Regions from separate parts of the Mesorhizobium sp. WSM4884 genome, predicted to be linked through region 1. Evidence: riboswitches for the same ligand, from Rfam matches in the RefSeq annotation. Region 1 holds a riboswitch; the other holds the start of a gene.
The links. A riboswitch is a leader RNA that binds a small molecule or an ion and turns the genes downstream of it on or off. The one in region 1 is predicted to bind S-adenosylmethionine.
Positions count from the first base shown of each region.

Region 1 (10,066 bases):
CTCCCGTTGCGCACCGGCAATTCCGAATCCGACGTCATCTTCGTCGACGGCGTCGAGCATCCGCACAAGGCTACCGATGTGCTGGGCTGAATGAGGCGGCGAGGATGCGGACGATTAGCGGCGAGTCCGAGCGATCGTGGCTACAATTGCAGATAGGCTAACTGCGGTCGACATAGTCGGGCAAGATTTCGATCTCGTCGCGAACGAGGCCCGTCGCCAGGCCGAAATGACCGAAAAACGCCAGAGTGTAGAAGGCCAGCCCGACAATCAGTGACAACGGGATTTGCCAGAGCGACATGCCTGTCTGCGGCGCATGGCGTATCACCCGTCGTACCACGCGCCACGAACTGGTCACCCATCGGCTGAACGACTTGGCGATGCGTCGAGAGCGACTGGGGGACTTGATCTCGACGAACTTCCTGTCGGCATCCCTGCCGGTCACCAGTGCGCGCCACAAGAAGAAACGCCAACCGCGCGGGGGATAGTGATAGACGCGTGCGCCGGCATGGACGATTTCGTGACCCTCGCGGCGAAGCTGATGCATTAGCAGCGTGCAGGAAACCTTGAAACCGTTGTTCTGCGGGAAGGGATGGCTGGCAATCCAGTCGCGCCGGAAGGCGACGTTGTTGGCGTTGATCGCCCGTTTCGCGGCGAATTTCTCGTCTCCCCGAGCCATAGGGAAGAACCAGATCAGCGCAAAGGTTCGCGAGAAGAAATCATCGTAGAAAAGGTAGGTATAGCCGTTGACGCAAACGGTCCCCGGTTTCTGAAACGGGCCGAGCAGGATCGAGAGCCAGCCCGGCTCCGGAACCGTGTCTGAGTCCATGAAGATCACGATGTCCGTGTCGGTTGCCAAGACTCCGTTGTTCTTGAGTTCGTAATAGCGGCCGCCGGGACAGGCGGCGAAGCGAAGCTCGGCCACCTCTTTCAGCCGTGGTGCTTCCCTATTGACGTGGTCCTGCAGCGACGGGGTGTCCGCGTCGTGCCCAGCGTGCGAGATGACGACTTTCGGGCTTGCGAGACCGGCCGCCGAAACCGAGGCGATTTCATCCGCCAGGATGGTCAGCCCAACGCCGATCTCGTCCCAGTCGATCGACTTGGCATTTTCCATTTCCACGACGACTGAATAAGTCGGGAGATCGCCGACCATCACTGTTCACCCACCATGTTGCCTGATTGAGGTCAGTATAGCCGTCTCAATTCGCTGTCAAATGAGAGAAACAACAATGCAAATATTTGGTGCTCACCGACGTTCGCGGCTGTGCTGCGAGCGAGGAGAACAGATTCGAGCGCTACTATCGCCGCAGCAAGAACACCGCTTGCTGGCCGAAGAAGTTCCAGAACCACCACGGCATCGACAGGCCGATCTTCTGGCCGTTGGCGTCGAGCGCGGTCGCCTTCTCGACCGTCGCGCCGAGCTCCTCGCACAGATTGACGAAGTCGCGGATGGTGCAGAAGTGGATGTTCGGCGTGTCGTACCAGGAATAGGGCAAGTCCTTGGTGACCGGCATCCTGCCCTTGATCAGCAGCGAGAAGCGCACCCGCCAATGGCCGAAATTGGGGAAAGAGACGATGGCGCGGTTGCCGATCCGAAGCAGCTCGTCGAGCACCAGCTTCGGATTGCGGGTCGCCTGCAGGGTCTGCGACAGCACGACGAAGTCGAAACCCTTGTCGGGATAGAACTCGAGGTCCTTGTCGGCATCGCCCTGGACGACGGAGAGGCCGCGCGCCACGCATTCGTTGACGCCGCGCTGCGACAATTCCAGGCCGCGGCCGTCGACCTGCTTGGTCTCCTGCAGCAGTTCCAAAAGCACGCCATCGCCCGAGCCGACATCGAGCACGCGCGAATGCGAAGGGATGAGATCGGTGACGACCTCGAGGTCGACACGCTGGGCGCGGTTGACGCTCATGCGCATACCTCGGGTCTCAGAGATCGCGAGCCACTCATAGGCTGAGCCCCCTGGCGCGGGCGGCAGAGGCAATGAAGCCGTTGATGGCTGCGAACAGTTCCGGCTCGTCGAGCAGGAAGGCGTCATGGCCGCGATCGGTCTCGATCTCGACGAAGGAGACGGAGGCGCCGGCGGCATTGAGCGCATGCACGATCGAGCGGCTTTCCTCCGTCGGGAACAGCCAGTCGCTTGTGAAGGACACCAGGCAGAAACGCGTCCTGGTTCCGGCGAAGGCATCGGCCAGCCGTCCGCCATGGTCGGCGGCGAGGTCGAAATAATCCATCGCGCGGGTCAGATAGAGGTAGGAGTTGGCGTCGAAGCGATCGACGAAAGTCATGCCTTGGTGGCGCAGGTAGCTTTCGATCTGGAAATCGGCATCGAAGCCGAAGGTGAGCGCCTCGCGGTCCTGCAGGTTGCGGCCGAACTTGCGGTGAAGGGCCGCCTCCGACAGATAGGTGATATGGGCGGCCATGCGGGCCACCGCGAGCCCCTTTTCCGGACGCCGGCCGAAATCGAGATATTTACCGCCGTGCCAGTCCGGATCTGCCATGACGGCCTGCCGTCCGACCTCGTGGAAGGCGATGTTCTGCGAGGAATGGCGGGCGCCGGTGGCGATCGGCAGCGCGCAGAAGACGCGCTCCGAGTGGCTTGCGGCCCATTCCAGCACCTGCATGCCGCCCATTGAGCCGCCGATCACGCAAAACAGCTTCTCGATGCCGAAATGGTCGACCAGCATCAGCTGCGCGCGCACCATGTCGCGGATGGTGATGATCGGCAGGTCGAGGCCATAGGGCCGGCCTGTCGCCGGATTGGTCGAGGCCGGACCGGTGGAGCCGAGACAGCCGCCGACGACGTTGGCGCAGATGACGAAAAAGCGGCTGGTGTCGATGATCTTGCCGGGGCCGATCAGCACCTCCCACCAGCCCGGCTTGCCGGTCACCGGATTGGTGTTGGCGACATGCTGGTCGCCGGTCAGCGCATGGCAGACGAGGATCGCGTTGGAGCGGGCGTCGTTGAGGGTGCCGTAGGTCTGGTAGGCGACCTGAAACGGCGACAGGATCGTGCCGGCATCGAGCTTCAGCGGCTTGTCGGGACCGAACTGCAGCACCGGGCTCGACGGATGGTCGGCCTCGTTGTTGGTCCTTGCAACGCGCTGAGCGGACATTTGCATTCCCCATCCAGTCCGGCCGGCGGCGGACAACAAAAAACCGGCCTGCCTTCGCAAAGCCGGTTACAGGTTGCAAACGGCCCTTTAGCGAATTGTTTAACGTGGCTGCAAGCCGACCGGCCAAATCACCACGGGAAGTCCGGCTGCTCTTCTAGGACCAGCGCCGCGCTTCGTCAACGGGCAGCAACCTGAGATCGGCATCGTAGCGCAAGCACCGGCACTCGACATTCGGGGCCACGGCCTGTATTTCCGCTGCGGCCTCGAAGGCCTTCTCGACGGATTTGTAATATGAAGCAGGATCAGGCACGTCCAACACCTCGCGCGGGCATCATGGACATCGAGGCATACGTGCCGGGCAAGAGCACGGCGCCGGCCGGCGTGACGAAGGTCTATAAGCTGTCGTCCAACGAGAATCCGCTCGGGCCCTCGCCGAAAGCGATCGAGGCCGCGCGGGACGTGGCTGCCAGGCTCGACGTCTATCCCGACGGCAGCGCCCGCCGGCTGCGCGAGGCGATCGCCGAAGTGCACGGCCTCAACCCGGCAAACATCGTTTGCTCCAACGGCTCCGACGAGATCCTGGGGCTCTTGGCGCAGACCTATCTTGCGCCGGGAGACGAGGCCGTGTTCACCGAACACGCCTTCATGGTCTACAAGATCTACATCCAGGCGGCCGGCGCGAGGCCGGTGGCGGTCAAGGAAACTGACGAGCGCGCCGACATCGACGCGATCCTCGCCGCTGTGACGCCGGCGACGCGGATCGTGTTCCTTGCCAATCCCAACAATCCGACGGGCACCTACGTGCCGTTCCAGGAGGTGCGCCGGCTGCATGCCGGACTGCCGAAGAACGTGCTTCTGGTGCTCGACGCCGCCTATGCCGAATATGTACGCCGTAACGACTACGAGGCCGGCATCGAGCTGGCGGGCAGTTCCGAGAACGTCGTCATGACGCGCACCTTCTCCAAGCTCGGCCTCGGCGGGGCGCGCGTCGGCTGGATGTACGGGCCGGCGCATATCGTCGATGCCATCAACCGGGTGCGCGGTCCCTTCAACGTCAACGCAACCGCGATCGAGGCGGGCATCGCGGCCATTCGCGACCGCGCCCATGTCGAGCGCAGCGTGGCGCACAACGAGAAATGGCTGGCCTGGGTCAGCGAGCAGGTGACCCTGCTCGGGCTGCGCGTCACGCCCAGCGTTGGCAATTTCGTGCTGATCCATTTTCCCGATGACAAGCGGCATTCGGCGGCGGCCGCGGACGACTATTTGAGTGCACGCGGCTACATCCTGCGTCGCGTCACCGGCTACGGCTTCCCAAATGCGCTGCGTATGAGCATCGGCACCGAAGAGGCCAATCGCGGCGTCATCGAAGCGCTGACGAGTTTCCTGAAAAGCTAGAGCACCATGACGTCACCGATGTTCGAGAAAATAGCGCTGGTCGGCATCGGCCTGATCGGCTCGTCGCTCGCCCGCGTCATCCGCCGCGAGCGCCTGGCGCGTCATATCGCCATAGCGACGCGCAGCACATCGACGCTGAAGCGGGCCGAGGAACTCGGTCTGGGCGATTCCTACACGACCGAGGCCAAGGAAGCGGTGCGCGATGCGGATCTCGTCATCGTCTCGGTTCCGGTCGGCTCGTCCGGCGAGGTCGCCGCCGAGATCGCGCCGACACTGAAGACGGGCGCCATCCTCACCGATGTTGGCTCGACCAAGGCCTCCGTCATCGCGCAAATGCTGCCGCACGTGCCGGAGGGTGTGCATTTCATCCCCGGCCACCCGCTGGCGGGCACGGAAAAATCGGGCCCCGATGCCGGCTTCGCCGATCTTTTCGACAACCGCTGGTGCATCTTCACGCCGCTGCCGGGCACCGATCCGCAAGCGCTGGAGAAGCTGTCCGAATTTTGGCGGCGCTGCGGCTCGAACATCGATACGATGGACCCGCAGCATCACGACATGACGCTGGCCATCGTCTCCCACCTGCCGCATATCATCGCCTACAACATCGTCGGCACCGCCGACGACCTGGAATCGGTGACCAAGACGGAAGTCATCAAATACTCCGCTTCCGGCTTTCGCGACTTCACCCGACTGGCTGCCTCCGACCCGACCATGTGGCGCGACGTGTGCCTGCATAACAAGGACGCGATCCTGGAGATGCTGGCGCGCTTCTCGGAGGATCTTGCCTCGCTGCAGCGGGCGATCCGCTGGGGCGACGGCGAAAAGCTGTTCGACCTCTTCACCCGCACACGCGCCATCCGCCGCTCGATCATCGAGGCCGGCCAGGACATCGACGTGCCGGATTTCGGACGTCAGGCGGTCGAGCATCCCGGAGTCAAATCCTAAGCCATTCGCGTGGCCGTTACGACGACGGCCAGTGGGCCGCCATCATCGCCAGCGTCTCGGCCCTGTTCGGCGCGCCGAGCCGGCCGCCGAAGCGCAGGCATTTGAGCGCGGCGGCGGCACTGGCAAAACGCAGCGCCTGCTCGGGCGGCATGGCTTCGGCAAGACCAACGGCAAAGGCGCCGTGGAAGACGTCGCCGGCCGCCAGCGTGTCCACCGCCTTGACCTTCGGCGCCTCGACATGGCGGATGCGGCCTGTTTCCCGGTCGCGCCACCAGGTTCCGGCGGCGCCTCCCGTCACCGCGACAAAGGCGTCGGTGCGCGAAGCGAGGTCGGCGCAGGCGCTTTCCGGGTCGAGCGCATGACCGCAGACGATACGCGCCGCCGGCTCCGAGGCTACGATATGCGAGGCTAAAGGCAAAAGCCGCTCCAGCACCTCGACCGGTGCGGTGTCGGCGTCGAGGATCGCCGGGCGACCCGCGTCTCGGGCGGCCGTCAAGGCGAGCGCGGCGGCGCCTGGCCAGCGCACGTCCACCAGCACGGCGTCAAAGGCGGAAAGATCGGCAAGCGGCAGCGTCTCGGGATCGGCCTGCGCTTGTCTGTCATAGAACGGTACGATGACGCGCTCGCCATGAGCGTCCACCAGGATCGCGGCCAGCGCCGAGCGCGCGCCGGCGACGCGGCGGATCAGGTTGCAATCGACGCCTTCCGCCTCGATCTCGGCGATGAGCCGGTCGCCGACCGCGTCGTCTCCCGCGCTTGCCCAAAGCGATACCTCAGCGCCGAGGCGGTGCGCGGCGCAGGCCGCACTCGTCGCCATGCCCGAGGCGATCTGGACGCCGTCGCCGGCGATGAACTTGCCCTGATGCGTGGGCAGCGTGTCGACACGCAGGATCGTGTCGAGGGTGAACGCGCCGACGCTGAGCAGCCTGACCGGCTCCGACATCTAATGGCAGCCGTCTTTTTGGGTGAGCATGGTCTTGTCCGAAAATCGGCTCCCACTTTTTGCTGCGCTGACCTCCCGGTTCGGGACCCTGCTCTTAATCGACCGGCTTGATCTTGCCCAGTGGGATGAAGCCGAGCGAAGCCTTGCCCTTGACGATCCTGAGCGGCATGGACGGCTCGTTGCCGAGCATGGCCAGGCCGGCAAAACCCTGCTCGATCTCGCTTTTGTGCTCGGGAATGGCGCCGCCAAGGATGGCCGCCACCGCCTTCGGATCCTTGAGCTTGATCGTCAGATTGGCGTCGACCAGGCCGTCCGCGTCGACCGAGATCGGTCCGGACACGGTCACGCGCGCCGTTCCCGCCGACAGGTCGAGCTTGGCGATATCGATCGATTGGCCGCGCAGGCTTTTCGGCGGCGCCGCGATCAGCGCGACACCGTTCTTCACCGTGGCCTCGCCGCCGCCGTCCAGCGCCGGCAGCTCGCGGCCGCCGATCGCGTTGGCGTTGATCTCGAGATCGCCGACGCTGCCGGTATAGACGACGTCCTGCTCCTTGGGTTCCAACTGCCCAGCCGCGTTTGCCGCGTAGAACAATTCAGCCGGATCGGAATCGTCAGCCGGATCGGTCTGGCCTGACAGGCCTTCGGCTTGCAGCAAAACGCGCCGCGGCAAAGGCCAGGATAGTTTGACCGTCGCGCTCAGCCTGTCCCAGTCGACCCAAAGCGGCGGCATGCCCGGCACCGAGGTTCGGAGCGGGCCCCGCACATCGGCCACCGGCGACAGAGGCTGTGTGATCCCTGCGACGGCGTTGAAGCTGCCGGTGGAGGCGGCAATGCTCTTGGCGTCATCCTGATAGGCCAGGCTGTCGCAGGAAACGGCGAAGCTCAGCGGATAGCCGCTGACGGTAAGGTTGGCGCAGCCGGCGGCGATGCCTTTGGTGCCGAGGTTGGCCACGGCCTGGTCGGCCTCCGTCTTGAGGCGGCCGGCTAGATAGAACCAGCCGGCGCTATAGATGGCAAACAGCGCGACAATGAACGCGGCAAGCCAGAACAGCCGGCGGCTAGGTTTGCGCGATGGCTCGTCACTTGACGTCATGCTGCGGCTCTCGTTAACCCGCTGCGGCGAGCGGGCTGTTAATCTCACGCACAACAAGCGGGGACGGAAGAAACACCTTACGGTGCGACGTCGTCACTCGAGCGCGATCAGGCTTGGCGATATGGGCGATTTTTGGGTTTTTGGCTACGGGTCGCTGATCTGGCGGCCGGGATTCGCACATGTCGAGACGCGGCGAGCCCGTCTTTACGGCTATCGCCGGTCGCTTTGCGTCTATTCTTTCGTGCATCGCGGCACACGAGAGCGGCCGGGACTGGTGCTCGGCCTCGACCGCGGCGGCTCATGCATCGGCCTTGCCTTCCGCGTGCCAGGCGATTTGCGGGACGAAGTGCTTTCCTATCTGCGCGAGCGCGAGCTGGTGACCAACGTCTATCTCGAACGCATGCTCGATGTCCGGCTCGACGGAAACGGGGCGGGAGGGGACCGAACGGTCGAGGCGGTCGCCTACATCGTCGACCGCGCGCATGAGCAATATGCCGGCGGGCTCGACGCCGGCCATGCCGCGGCAGTCGTTCGCGGCGCCGTCGGCCAGTCGGGCAGGAACGAGGATTATGTGCTCAGCACGCTCGAGCACCTGAAGGCGCTCGGCATCCGCGACCATTGGCTGGAACAGGTGGGGCGGCAGGTCGCGCCTTCGTGACGGCCTGGCCCGATCAAAAAGCAAAACCATGCCTTTAACCTCGGCAAGGCACGACCTAGCTTACCGGCAATCCATTCCCGGGCGTCGCGGCCCATCCCAGCATCACGGAGATCAATCTTGCAGAAACGCCGTCTCGGTCGCACCGACCTTTCCATCGCGCCGCTGGTTCTGGGGGGCAACGTCTTCGGCTGGACCGCCGACGAGAAGACCTCCTTCGACCTGCTCGACCGGTTTGTCGAAGCCGGCTTCAATTCCGTCGACACCGCCGATGCCTATTCACGCTGGGCTCCGGGCAACAAGGGCGGCGAATCCGAAACCATCATCGGCAACTGGATGAAAAGCCGCGGCAACCGCGACAGGATCGTCGTCATCACCAAGGTCGGCTCCGATATGGGCCAGGGAAAGAAAGACCTCTCCGCGGCCTATATCGAAAAGGCGGTCGATCAATCGCTGAAGCGGCTGCAGACCGACGTCATTGACCTCTATCTGTCACATTGGCCGGACCCGACCACGCCTTACGAGGAGACGCTCGGCGCCTATCAGCGCCTGCTCGAGAAAGGCAAGATCCGCTATCCGGGCTGCTCCAATCTCGATGCCGGGCAATTGCGCGCTGCTCTCGATGTCGCCAGCCTGCGAAGCCTGCCACGGTACGAGGTTCTGCAGCCGGAATACAATTTGTACGACCGCGCTTCGCTGGACGGCCCGCTGCTCGATCTCTGCAAGGCGGAGGGCCTTGGCGTCATCACCTATTTCAGCCTCGCCAAGGGATTCTTGAGCGGCAAATACCGCGGCAAGGCCGATCTCGGCCAGAGCGAACGCGGTGAAGATGTGGCCGAGTATCTCAATGAGCGCGGCATGCGCATCCTCTCCGCGCTCGATGCCGCGGCTGCGCGCCATTCGGCCAAGCAGGCGGAAGTGGCGCTCGCCTGGATCATGGCGCGGCCGGGCATCACCGCGCCGATCGCAAGTGCCACGACGCCCGCTCATATGGACAGCCTGATCCGCGCCGCCTCGCTCAAGCTTTCCGCCGACGATATGGCAGCCCTGGACCGGGCCAGCGCCTAGGCGTCTAAGGCGGCGCACGATCGTCCAAGACCTTGTTGGTGCCCCGCGATAGTTCCTAGCCGCATCGCGGCAGGAATTGAGGTTCGGCATGGCCGGAGGAATTGGCGCGCAGTCCTGGCAGCAATTGCTGGCGCTGGTCATGGCGGCGGCCGTCGTCATGGGCAGTCCCGGTCCGGCGACGATCAGCGTCACAGCAATCGGCGCCGCCTTCGGGCTGCGGCCTTCGTTGGGCTATACTTTGGGCGTCGTGCTTGGAACGACCGTCGTGCTTCTGGTGGTGGCCGCCGGCCTGGTCGCTGTGCTCGCCTCGATGCCGGGGCTGGCGCCGCTGCTGACGGTCGCTTCGGCCGCCTACATCCTCTACCTCGCCTTCAGGATCGCGACGGCGCCGCCTCTTGCGGAAAACGAGAACAAGGCGGCGCGCCCTACTTTTCTCGGCGGCTTGATGCTCGCCGTCGCCAATCCGAAGGCCTATGTGGCGATCGGCGCCGTGTTTGCCGGCGCCTCGGCACAGGCCGATGCGCTCGGCGTGCCAACCAGGCTGCTGGTGCTGGCAGCGATGATCGTTGCCATCCATGCGATCTGGCTTCTCGCCGGCACTGTTTTCGCGCGATTGCTGGGCAATCCGCTGGCGTCGCGGATCATCAACCTGGTTTTCGCGGCGACGCTGGTGCTGACCACCGCGCTCGCGGCACTGCCGTGAGCAGGATCAAGCCTTTGTCGTTGACGCAGCGCCGAGCTCCGCTAGCCGCTTCATCGCCGTCGGCGGCAGAGGCGGCGGGTTCGGCGCGCGCGCTGCCTCGACGAGCAGCTCGTCGCAGGAGGCTTCCGTCTCGCCGATCAGCCGCTGCAT
Region 1 is NZ_JARTVO010000003.1:102,492-112,557, forward strand. It holds gene P9236_RS05720 (DUF1330 domain-containing protein) at 1-90, shown strand, start outside; gene P9236_RS05725 (glycosyltransferase) at 158-1,150, opposite strand; gene metW (methionine biosynthesis protein MetW) at 1,296-1,910, opposite strand; gene P9236_RS05735 (homoserine O-acetyltransferase) at 1,945-3,114, opposite strand; SAM riboswitch at 3,182-3,259, opposite strand; gene hisC (histidinol-phosphate transaminase) at 3,448-4,509, shown strand; gene P9236_RS05745 (prephenate/arogenate dehydrogenase family protein) at 4,516-5,454, shown strand; gene P9236_RS05750 (sugar kinase) at 5,471-6,397, opposite strand; gene P9236_RS05755 (DUF2125 domain-containing protein) at 6,492-7,490, opposite strand; gene P9236_RS05760 (gamma-glutamylcyclotransferase) at 7,612-8,148, shown strand; gene P9236_RS05765 (aldo/keto reductase) at 8,266-9,213, shown strand; gene P9236_RS05770 (LysE family translocator) at 9,302-9,916, shown strand; gene P9236_RS05775 (1-acyl-sn-glycerol-3-phosphate acyltransferase) at 9,923-10,066, opposite strand, start outside.

Region 2 (10,066 bases), on a different contig from region 1:
TCTATTCCGCCGGCAAGCGCATCGCCGACATTCCGATCGAAGAGGCTGGTGTATGGGCGGCAAGGCCCGGCCATGTCGTCTGGATCGGCCTGCTCGAGCCGGACCGCAACCTGTTGCTCAGGGTGCAGGCGCAGTTCCACCTGCACGATCTGGCGATCGAGGACGCCGAGCACCCGCATCAGCGGCCGAAGATCGAGCAATATGGCGACGCCTTGTTCATCGTTGCCCGCACCGCCCAGCTGATCGAAGGCCGCGTCACCTTCGGCGAAACCCATCTCTTCGTCGGCACCGGCTATATCGTCAGCGTCAGGCACGGCCCGTCGACCTCCTACGCCCCGGTGCGCCAGCACTGGGAAAGCTGCCCGTCATCGCTGGCCAAGGGCGAGGATTTCGTTCTCTACGCCATCCTCGATTTCATCGTCGACAACTACATGCCGGTGCTCGAGCAGATCGAGGACGAGGTCGAGGCGATCGAGGACAAGGTGCTGCTGAAGCCGATGAGCGGCACCGATATCGAGCGGCTTTACATGTTGCGTCGCGACCTGCTCAGGCTGCGCAACGCGGCGCTGCCGCTGGTCGAGGTCTGCCGGCGGCTCACCAGCGCCGAGCTGCCGCAGATCCACGCCGCCATGCATCCGCTGTTCCGCGACGTGACCGACCACATCCGTACCGTGCAGGAGAAGGTAGACAGCCTGCGAGAGGTTCTGGCCTTCGCCTTCGAAGCCAGCCTTCTGGTCGGACAGAGCCAGGAAACGGCGATCTCCAAGAAGCTTGCCTCATGGGCAGCCATCCTGGCAGTGCCGACGGCCCTCGCCGGCATCTACGGCATGAACTTTACGGATATGCCGGAACTCAAGATGGAATATGGCTACCCGAGCGTGCTGGTGGCGATCGCGCTGATCTGCGCGTTCCTGTATTGGCGGTTCAGGAAGAATGGGTGGCTGTGAATGGTGAATAGTGAATAGTTGAAGGGTATTTCACGCGGCCGTTAATTGCCGCAAGTCCATTCACCATTCACCATTCACCTTCACCGCGCCCGCCGCCGCTCCGCCGCCGGCTGGAACGCCACGCGGGCGTGATATTTGCAGTACGGGCCGGTTTCTGCGGCTTCGTTGCCGCAGAAGCTGAAGTCTTCCGACAGCGGATCGCCGTTCGGCCACTTGCAGGTGCGCTCGGTCAGCTCGACGAGCTGCAGGTTGCGCGAGATCGGCACCACGACGTTTTCGACCGGGCGGATGTAGTGGCGCGCCACCGGCTCCGCGTCGAACTGCACCTGCAGCGCGGTAGCGCCGATGGAAGCCGTCACGTGACGTGCAGCACTTGCGGCTCGAGCCACCGATTTCTGCATCGAGGCCCCTTGCGTTGCCTTCTTCTGGCGCGCCGGCGCGGCGGTCGCGCGGCCGCGGCCCGACAGTTTCAGGCGATGCACCTTGCCAATGACGGCGTTGCGGCTCACGCCGCCGATCTGTGCGGCGATCTGGCTGGCGCTCAGACCCTCCGACCACAATTTCCTGAGAAGTTCGACCCGCTCGTCAGTCCAGTTCATGAGACCGCGCTCCTGCTGAGGCGTACGGCAGTCAGAATCCCTTCGCGCCCCGGCTCCCGCCGGGCAAACAACACCACATATACCGGGTGATTAGATCCGCCGCACGAAATCTAGCTATTTCTCAACTACAATTACCTTATGCGCTGACTCGGTGACAAGAGTCCCCAGGGCAACACGATTCGGTTTTTTCGGTTTTCCCCAACTTGCCTGACCGCTCATGAGCCGGCGTGCCGTCGGGGACTTGCCGCGCGCTTCTGCGCGACGTTTTCGTTGACTTCATGGCCGAAAAACATGATAAGCCGCAAAGGCCGCCGCATTGGCGGCTTTTTTGATTTCCGGTTCCGGAGGCGCATATAATGAGCGGTTCGGCGCTTTACGAGACTTTTGCTCGCGCACCCCTGGCTTTCGACCGTGGGGAGGGGACCTGGCTGGTCACCGACAAGGGCGAGCGATATCTCGATTTCGCCGGCGGCATCGCAGTGAACTCGCTGGGCCACAGCCATCCGCATCTGGTCGCGGCGCTCACCGAGCAGGCCGCCAAGCTGTGGCACGTCTCGAACCTCTACGAGATCCCGGAGCAGCGCCGGCTGGGCGAACGGCTGGTCGAGGCGACCTTTGCCGACAAGGTGTTCTTCACCAATTCTGGCGCCGAGGCACTGGAATGCGCCATCAAGACGGCGCGGCGTTACCATTTCGTCAAAGGCCATCCGGAGCGTTTCCGCATTATCACCTTCGAGGGCGCCTTCCATGGCCGCACCCTGGCGACCATCGCCGCCGGCGGCCAGTACAAATATCTCGAAGGCTTCGGACCGAAGGTCGAGGGTTTCGACCAGGTGGCGTTCGACGACATCGACGCCGCCGAAAAGGCGATCACGCCGGAGACCGCGGCGATCCTGATCGAGCCGGTGCAGGGCGAGGGCGGCATCCGCCCGGTGCCGACGCAGTCGCTGAAGCGCCTGCGCCAGCTCTGCGACCAGCACGGCCTGCTTCTGATTTTCGACGAGGTCCAGTGCGGTATCGGCCGCACCGGCAAGCTGTTCGCACATGAATGGAGCGGTGTGACCCCCGACTTGATGGCGATTGCCAAGGGTATCGGCGGCGGCTTCCCGATGGGCGCCTGCCTCGCCACCGATGAGGCCGCCACCGGCATGACGGCCGGTGTGCACGGCACCACCTTCGGCGGCAATCCGCTGGCGATGGCGGTGGGCAATGCCGTGCTCGACGTCGTGTTGGCCGACGGCTTCCTCGAGGATGTCCAGCGCAAGGCGCTGCTGCTCAAGCAGGGCCTTGCCGCGATCGTAGACGAATATCCCGACGTCATCGAAGGCATCAGGGGAACCGGCCTGATGCTTGGGCTGAAATGCGCCATGCCCAACACCAAGGTGAACATGGCGCTGCGCGATCAGCACTTGCTCGCCGTGCCGGCCGGCGACAACGTCATTCGTCTCTTGCCGCCGCTCACCGTCACCGACGAGGAGATCGGCGAGGCGCTGAAGCGCATCCGCGCCGGCGCCAAGGGCTTGACCGACGCCATTGCGGCCGAAGCCGCGAAGTAATTCTGGAATTTGCCGATGAGTGTTCGCCACTTCACCGACCTGTCAGCCGTTTCCGCCGGCGACCTGCGCTCGATGCTGGACGATGCGGTGGCGCGAAAGACCAGGCTCAAGGCCGGCGAGCGTTCGAAGCCGCTCGAAGGCAAGGTGTTGGCCATGATCTTCGACAAGCCGTCGACGCGCACCCGCGTTTCCTTCGATGTCGGCATGCGCCAGCTTGGTGGCGAGACGATCATGCTGACCGGCACCGAAATGCAGCTCGGCCGTTCCGAAACCATCGCCGACACCGCCAAGGTGCTGTCGCGCTACGTCGACGCCATCATGATCCGCACCACCTCGCATGACCGGCTGCTGGAGCTCACCGAGAGCGCCACCGTTCCGGTTATCAACGGGCTCACCGACGACACCCACCCGTGCCAGCTGATGGCCGACATCATGACCTACGAGGAGCATCGCGGTCCGGTCGCCGGCAGGACCTTCGCCTGGACCGGCGACGGCAACAATGTGCTGCACTCGCTGCTCGAAGCCTCGGCGCGGTTCCGCTTCAACCTCAACGTCGCGGTGCCGGAGGGCAGCGAGCCGTTCGAGAAATACGTCGACTGGGCGAAGGCCAATGGCGGCAAGGTCAGATTTGCCCACTCGGCCGAGGAGGCAGTCGACCAGGCGGATTGCGTCGTCACCGACAGCTGGGTGTCGATGGGCCAGGAGCATCGCGCCCGCGGCCACAACGTCTTCCTGCCTTACCAGGTCAACGCCGCGCTGATGGCCAAGGCGAAGTCCGACGCGCTCTTCATGCATTGCCTGCCGGCGCACCGCGGCGAGGAGGTCACCGACGACGTGATCGACGGGCCGCATTCGGTGGTGTTCGACGAGGCTGAAAACCGGCTGCACGCCCAGAAAGCTGTGCTGGCCTGGTGCCTGGGCGCTTGAGAAGGCCCGACTTGAACCGGCTTGTCTTGAAACGGACCAACTTGATCTGGCGATGTGTGATGCCTATTTGCGGGCCATCACGCAAATCGAACGCGCTTCGACCCATGCCGCCTGCAAAGCGGGATGGACGCGCCCCGGAGCTTTGTCATGTTGGAAACCCGTCCTTTGGCTGATCATCAACCCAAACTCGGTGAATTCGGCTTCGCCGGCGACGATCATGTCGTGCCTTACGAAGTGGCGCCCCTCGACGTGCGCGGTCGCACCGTGCAGCTCGGGCCGATGCTCGACGCCATTCTCAGCCGTCACGACTATCCCGAACCGGTCGCGCGGCTGCTGGCGGAAGCCTGCGTGCTCACCGTGCTGCTCGGCACGTCGCTGAAGTTCGAGGGCAAGTTCATCCTGCAGACCCGCACCGACGGGCCGGTCGACATGCTGGTGGCCGATTTCACCACGCCGCATGCGCTGCGCGCCTATGCGCGCTTCGACGCCGACCGGCTGCAGGCGCTGGTGGCCTCGGGCGAGACTTCGCAAGAGAAGCTGCTCGGCACCGGTGTTCTGGCGCTGACCATCGATCAGGGCGCCCACACGCAGCGTTATCAGGGCATCGTCCAACTCGACGGCACGTCGCTGGAGAACGCCGCGCGCACCTACTTCCGCCAGTCCGAGCAGATCCCGACCGATCTGAGGATGTCGGTTGCCAAGCTGGTGACGCCGGGTCCGGGCGGCGCCCGCGAGCAATGGCGCGCGGGCGGCATCCTGGCGCAGTTCCTGCCGCAGGCGCCGGAGCGCATGCGCGTGCCCGATATTTCGGGTGGCGACGGCGATCCGCGAGACGTGGCGTACGACCCGGCCGACAATTCATGGCGGGAATTGCTGGCGCTGCTCGGCACCATCGAGCAGACGGAGCTGATCGACCCCTCGGTGGGTACCGAGCGGCTGCTCTACCGGCTGTTCCACGAGCACGGCGTGCGCGTCTTCCGCAGCGTTCCCGTCGCCGACCAGTGCTCCTGCTCGCGTGAGAAGATTCGCGGCATCCTCGAAGGCTTTTCGGCCGAGGAGATCGAGGACAGCACCGAGGACGGCGGCATCCATGTCGCCTGCGAGTTCTGCTCGACGCAGTACGACTTCGATCCGGCGGATTTCGCGGCCGAGTGAAATGCCCTTCCTTCTCCCCGTTTACGGGGAGAAGGTGCCCAAGGGGCGGATGAGGGGCAGCGCCAACGTCGGCGATGTCGGAACCCCTCGCTCCGTCCGAAAGAATCTCGTAACCTTAGCGCCGCCCTCATTGCCCTGCCCGTCCTCCGCAGCAGCTGCGGAGGGTGGACCGGGCATTTCTCCCCCGGGGAGAAAATCCTCCCGCGCCGGATTTCGCCAACTGTCCTAGTTCACCGTCCGCCTCGTTCCCGGCATGTCGAGCGAGAAGGCGGGGATGGCGACATCGAACGTCTCGCCGCGTCCGTTGCGCATCGTGTAATGGCCGACCATGATGCCGGACGGCGTCGAGAGCGGGCATCCCGACGTGTACTGGTAGCTGTCGCCCGGGTTGAGTTCCGGCTGGTCGCCGACGACGCCGGCGCCACGCACCTCCTCGACGCGGCCGCGTCCGTCGGTGATGTGCCAATAGCGCGACAGAAGCTGCACGAACTCGTCCGACCGGTTGTCGATCGTCACCTGATAGCCCCACACATAGCGGTCCTCCGACGGATCGGAACGATCCTCCAGATAGAACGGCCTGACCTGCACTTCGATGTTGCGCGTCACGGCGCGATACATGGGCCACTCCGGTTTGCCGGCTAGGGAACATTTACCGCGCTTCGCGGTTGTTACACGAAGCGCCGTCCATCCTGCCAGATTCTAGCGCAGTTGCCGAAAAACAATGTCATTTAAGTGACACATGACAATGTTGGTGTGCAGAAACTATGCGGGCGACTCGGGCGCTCTGTCGACTGATGAAACGGCCGCGGGCGGCCCTTCCGGAGTGACCAGAACTCGATGGAACTGACCTTTGCAGCCGCCTTTGCTTCGTCAGCCATTCTTCTTTCCAATTTTGCCAGCATCCTGCTCGCCTCGTCGCGATTGAAGCCCAGGCGCTTCATTCCTCCGTTCGCCGGCAAGCAGCCGGCGGTCTCCATCATCGTGCCGTCGCGCGGCGTCGAGCCATTCGCCGAGGAGACGCTCAAGCGCGCCTTCTCGCTCGACTGGCCGCGTTATGAGCTGATCTTCTGCGTCACCCAACCGGAAGACCCGGTGGTCAAGTTGATCAATGCCGCGATCGCGCGCTTCCCGAACGTGCCGGCGCGGCTCTTGATCGGCGAGGACAGGATCAGCGCCAATCCCAAGCTCAACAACTGCGTCAAGGGCTGGCAGGCGGCCCGGCACGACTGGGTGATTCTTGCCGATTCCAACGTGCTGATGCCCAAGGACTATGTCCAGCATCTGATGGCGGCCTGGCGACGGGATACCGGCCTCGTCTGCTCGACGCCGGTCGGCTCGCGGCCGGACGGCTTCTGGGCCGAGGTCGAATGCGCCTTCCTCAACACGCTGCAGGCGCGCTGGCAATATGCCGGCGAGGCGGTCGGCCTTGGCTTCGCTCAGGGCAAGAGCATGTTGTGGAACAAGTCGATGCTCGACGCAAACGGCGGCATCCAGGCGCTGGCCGCCGAGGCCGCCGAAGATGCGGCGGCCACCAAGCTGGTCAACAGCCTAGGCCTCCGGGTCAATCTCGTGGCCTCGCCCTTCGAACAGCCGCTCGGCCAGCGCACGCTCGCCGAAGTCTGGTCGCGCCAGGCGCGCTGGGCGCGGCTGCGCCGCGTCACCTTCCCGCTGTTCTTCGCGCCTGAGATACTCACCGGTATCGCGCTGCCGCTGATATTCGCGCTGATTGCGGCAAAAAGCGCCGGCGTCAGCCTCCCGACGACAGCGCTTTGCGTGCTGGCGGTAGCCTATGTGCCGGAATGCCTGCTTGCCTGGTCCAAGGGCTGGTACCTGTCGCCGCGCAGTGTGACCGCCATGATCGTCCGCGACGCGATGCTTCCCGCCATCTGGGCGCGCGGCTGGCTGGGCGGAGCCGTCGAATGGCGCGGCAACGCCATGACGATCCGCACCGGGGAGATGACCGAACTCGAAGAGACTGCCTGAGCCGGTTGCGGCTCAGGCAATCTCTTTGCGGCCACCGTGGCCGTTACCGCGCTGCCTTCAGCGCCTGTTCGACGTCGTTGAGCAGATCGTCGGTGTCCTCCAGACCGACGGAGAGCCGGAGCGTACCAGGCCCGATGCCGAGTTCGGCGCGTGCCTCGTCGCTCAGGTTCTTGTGCGTCGTCGTGGCCGGATGGGTGATCAGGCTTTTGGCGTCACCGAGATTGTTGGAGATCAGCACGATGTCGAGCGCGTTCTGGAGGGCGAAGGCTGCCTGCTTGCCGCCCTTGACGTCGAGGCAGATCAGCGTCGAGCCGCCCGACATCTGCTTCCTCACGATATCCGCCTGCGGATGGTCGGCCCGCCCCGGATAGATGACGCGGGCGATCTCCGGCCGGCCGGCCAGGAAGTCCGCGATCTTGCCGGCGCTTTCCGTCTGCTGGCGCACGCGCAGCGGCAGCGTCTCCAGGCCTTTCAACAGCGTCCAGGCGTTGAAGGGCGACAGGCTCGGGCCGGTGTGCCGGAAATAGTCGTGCAGGTTCTCGTCGATCCATTTCTTGTCCGACAGGATGACGCCGCCGAGGCAGCGGCCCTGTCCGTCGATATGCTTGGTCGCCGAATAGACCACGACATGGGCGCCGAGCTGCAACGGCTTCTGCTGCAGCGGCGTGGCGAATACGTTGTCGACGATCAGCCTCGCGCCGATCGAATTGGCTAAGGCGGCGACGGCGGCGATGTCGACCACTTCCAGCGTCGGGTTGGTCGGGCTTTCCAGGAAGAACAGCTTGGTGTTTGGCCTGACCGCATTTTCCCAGTTGGCGATGTCGGTGCCGTCGACCAGCGTCGCCTCGATGCCGTAGCGCGGCGCCAGCGTCTCGACCACCCAGCGGCAGGAGCCGAACAGTGCCCGCGCCGCAACGATGTGGTCGCCGGCCTTGACGCTGCAGAGCAGGGCGGCGGACACGGCGGCCATGCCGGAAGCAGTGGCGCGGGCGTCTTCCGCGCCTTCCAGCGCGCACATGCGCTTCTCGAACATGTCGACGGTCGGGTTGGCGTAGCGCGAATAGATGAAGCCCGGCTCCTCGCCCTTGAAGCGGGCTTCCGCGGCTTGCGCCGTTTCGTAGACATAGCCTTGGGTGAGATACATCGCCTCCGCGGTCTCGCCGAAGCCGGAACGCAGCGTCCCGCCATGCACGAGTGCCGTCTGAGGCTTCCAGTTACGCGTCTTGGTCATCGCCTTACTTCCAAACACAAAAAAAACCGGCCGCGATGTCGCAACCGGTCCATATGGCCTCGCGGCCAGCGGTCCTTTAGCGACTTGTTTAACGTGGCTGCAAGCCGACCGGCCAAATCACCACGGGATAACGACCCTTTAGACCTGCGCCGCGCTTGCGTCAATTGCCGGCTTGATTAAGAGGTTTGTACCAGGCAGCTAGCGCAAGCCGTTTACGGTTTCGGCAGGAGCCTGCAAAAGAACCACGCGCTTGCCCGGCCTTCGATCGGAGCCAGACCTTGCGGCAGACAGGCATTCTTCCGGATCAGGACATCGCGGCGCTGTTCGAGGCGAATGCGCTGAAGTCGCCGCGCGCGCTCGACACCGACCAGATCCAGCCGGCCAGCCTCGATCTCAGGCTCGGCGACACGGCCTTTCGCGTGCGCGCCTCCTTCCTGCCCGGTCCCGACCATCTGGTGGCCGACAAGCTCGATCGGCTGAAACTGCACGAGATCAGCCTTGCCGAAGGTGCGGTGCTGGAGACGGGCTGCGTCTACATCGTGCCGCTGCTCGAGAGCCTGGCGCTGCCGGCGGAAGTGTCGGCTTCCGCCAACCCGAAGAGCTCGACCGGGCGGCTGGACATCTTCACGCGTGTCATGACCGACCGCGGCCACGAGTTCGACAAGATCGCCGCCGGCTACCATGGCCCGCTCTACCTCGAAGTCAGCCCACGCACCTTCCCGATCGTCGTGCGTGCCGGCTCGCGGCTGTCGCAGATACGCTTCCGCATCGGCAACGCGGTGCTGTCGGAGAAGGAATTGCGCGACGTCCACCGCGCCGAGATGCTGGTCGCTACCGAGCCGCCCAACATCTCTGGCGGCGGCATCGCGCTCTCCATCGATCTCGACGGCGACAAGGACGGCCTTGTCGGCTATCGCGGCAAGCACCACACCGGACTCGTCGACGTCGACAAGCGCGCCGCGCAGGACGTCGTCGACTTCTGGGAGCCGCTCTACAAGAGCGGCGCCGGCGAGCTGGTCCTCGACCCGGACGAGTTCTACATCCTGGTCTCTCGCGAAGCCGTGCACGTGCCGCCGCTCTATGCCGCCGAGATGACGCCCTTCGACCCGCTGGTCGGCGAGTTCCGCGTCCACTATGCCGGCTTCTTCGACCCGGGCTTCGGCCATTCCGCCGCCGGCGGCAGCGGCAGCCGCGCCGTGCTCGAAGTGCGCAGCCACGAGGTGCCGTTCATCCTCGACCACGGCCAGATCGTCGGCCGCCTGGTCTACGAGCATATGCTCAAGCGCCCGCGGGCGCTCTATGGCACTGATCTCGGCTCCAACTATCAGGCGCAAGGGCTCAAGCTCTCCAAGCATTTCCGCGCCGCGCGCTGAGGTCGAAATGGCGATCTAAGGTTGGCCGGGACCTCGTTAACCGCCAAACATGCGCTGCTTCGCGGTGCCAAGGCATGCGTTGAAGTAGCCGATAAACAGCAGTTCGCGCCCCGCCAATCGCTTCTTGCCCCAAGAAGCAGCCGGCTTTTCGGCGTCAAGCGAGGTCTTTGAGTCCTTCAAAGGAAACAGCAGCTTGTTCACGCAACTGAGCACATGCGCTCGGGCGGAGTCGATGCCGCAGGGTCTGGCGCGGTCATTCAGCTTGTCGCTGCGGAGCTCCGATGTCAGCAGGTCG
Region 2 is NZ_JARTVO010000012.1:141,288-151,353, forward strand. It holds gene P9236_RS19785 (magnesium and cobalt transport protein CorA) at 1-947, shown strand, start outside; gene P9236_RS19790 (GcrA family cell cycle regulator) at 1,028-1,546, opposite strand; gene P9236_RS19795 (aspartate aminotransferase family protein) at 1,903-3,102, shown strand; gene argF (ornithine carbamoyltransferase) at 3,118-4,029, shown strand; gene P9236_RS19805 (Hsp33 family molecular chaperone) at 4,153-5,184, shown strand; gene apaG (Co2+/Mg2+ efflux protein ApaG) at 5,410-5,802, opposite strand; gene P9236_RS19815 (ceramide glucosyltransferase) at 6,022-7,167, shown strand; gene P9236_RS19820 (O-succinylhomoserine sulfhydrylase) at 7,211-8,398, opposite strand; SAM riboswitch at 8,455-8,532, opposite strand; gene P9236_RS19825 (2'-deoxycytidine 5'-triphosphate deaminase) at 8,677-9,771, shown strand; gene P9236_RS19830 (hypothetical protein) at 9,808-10,066, opposite strand, start outside.
Region 2: linked by a shared signal. The riboswitch ahead of P9236_RS19820 (O-succinylhomoserine sulfhydrylase) and the one ahead of P9236_RS05735 (homoserine O-acetyltransferase) in region 1 are both predicted to bind S-adenosylmethionine.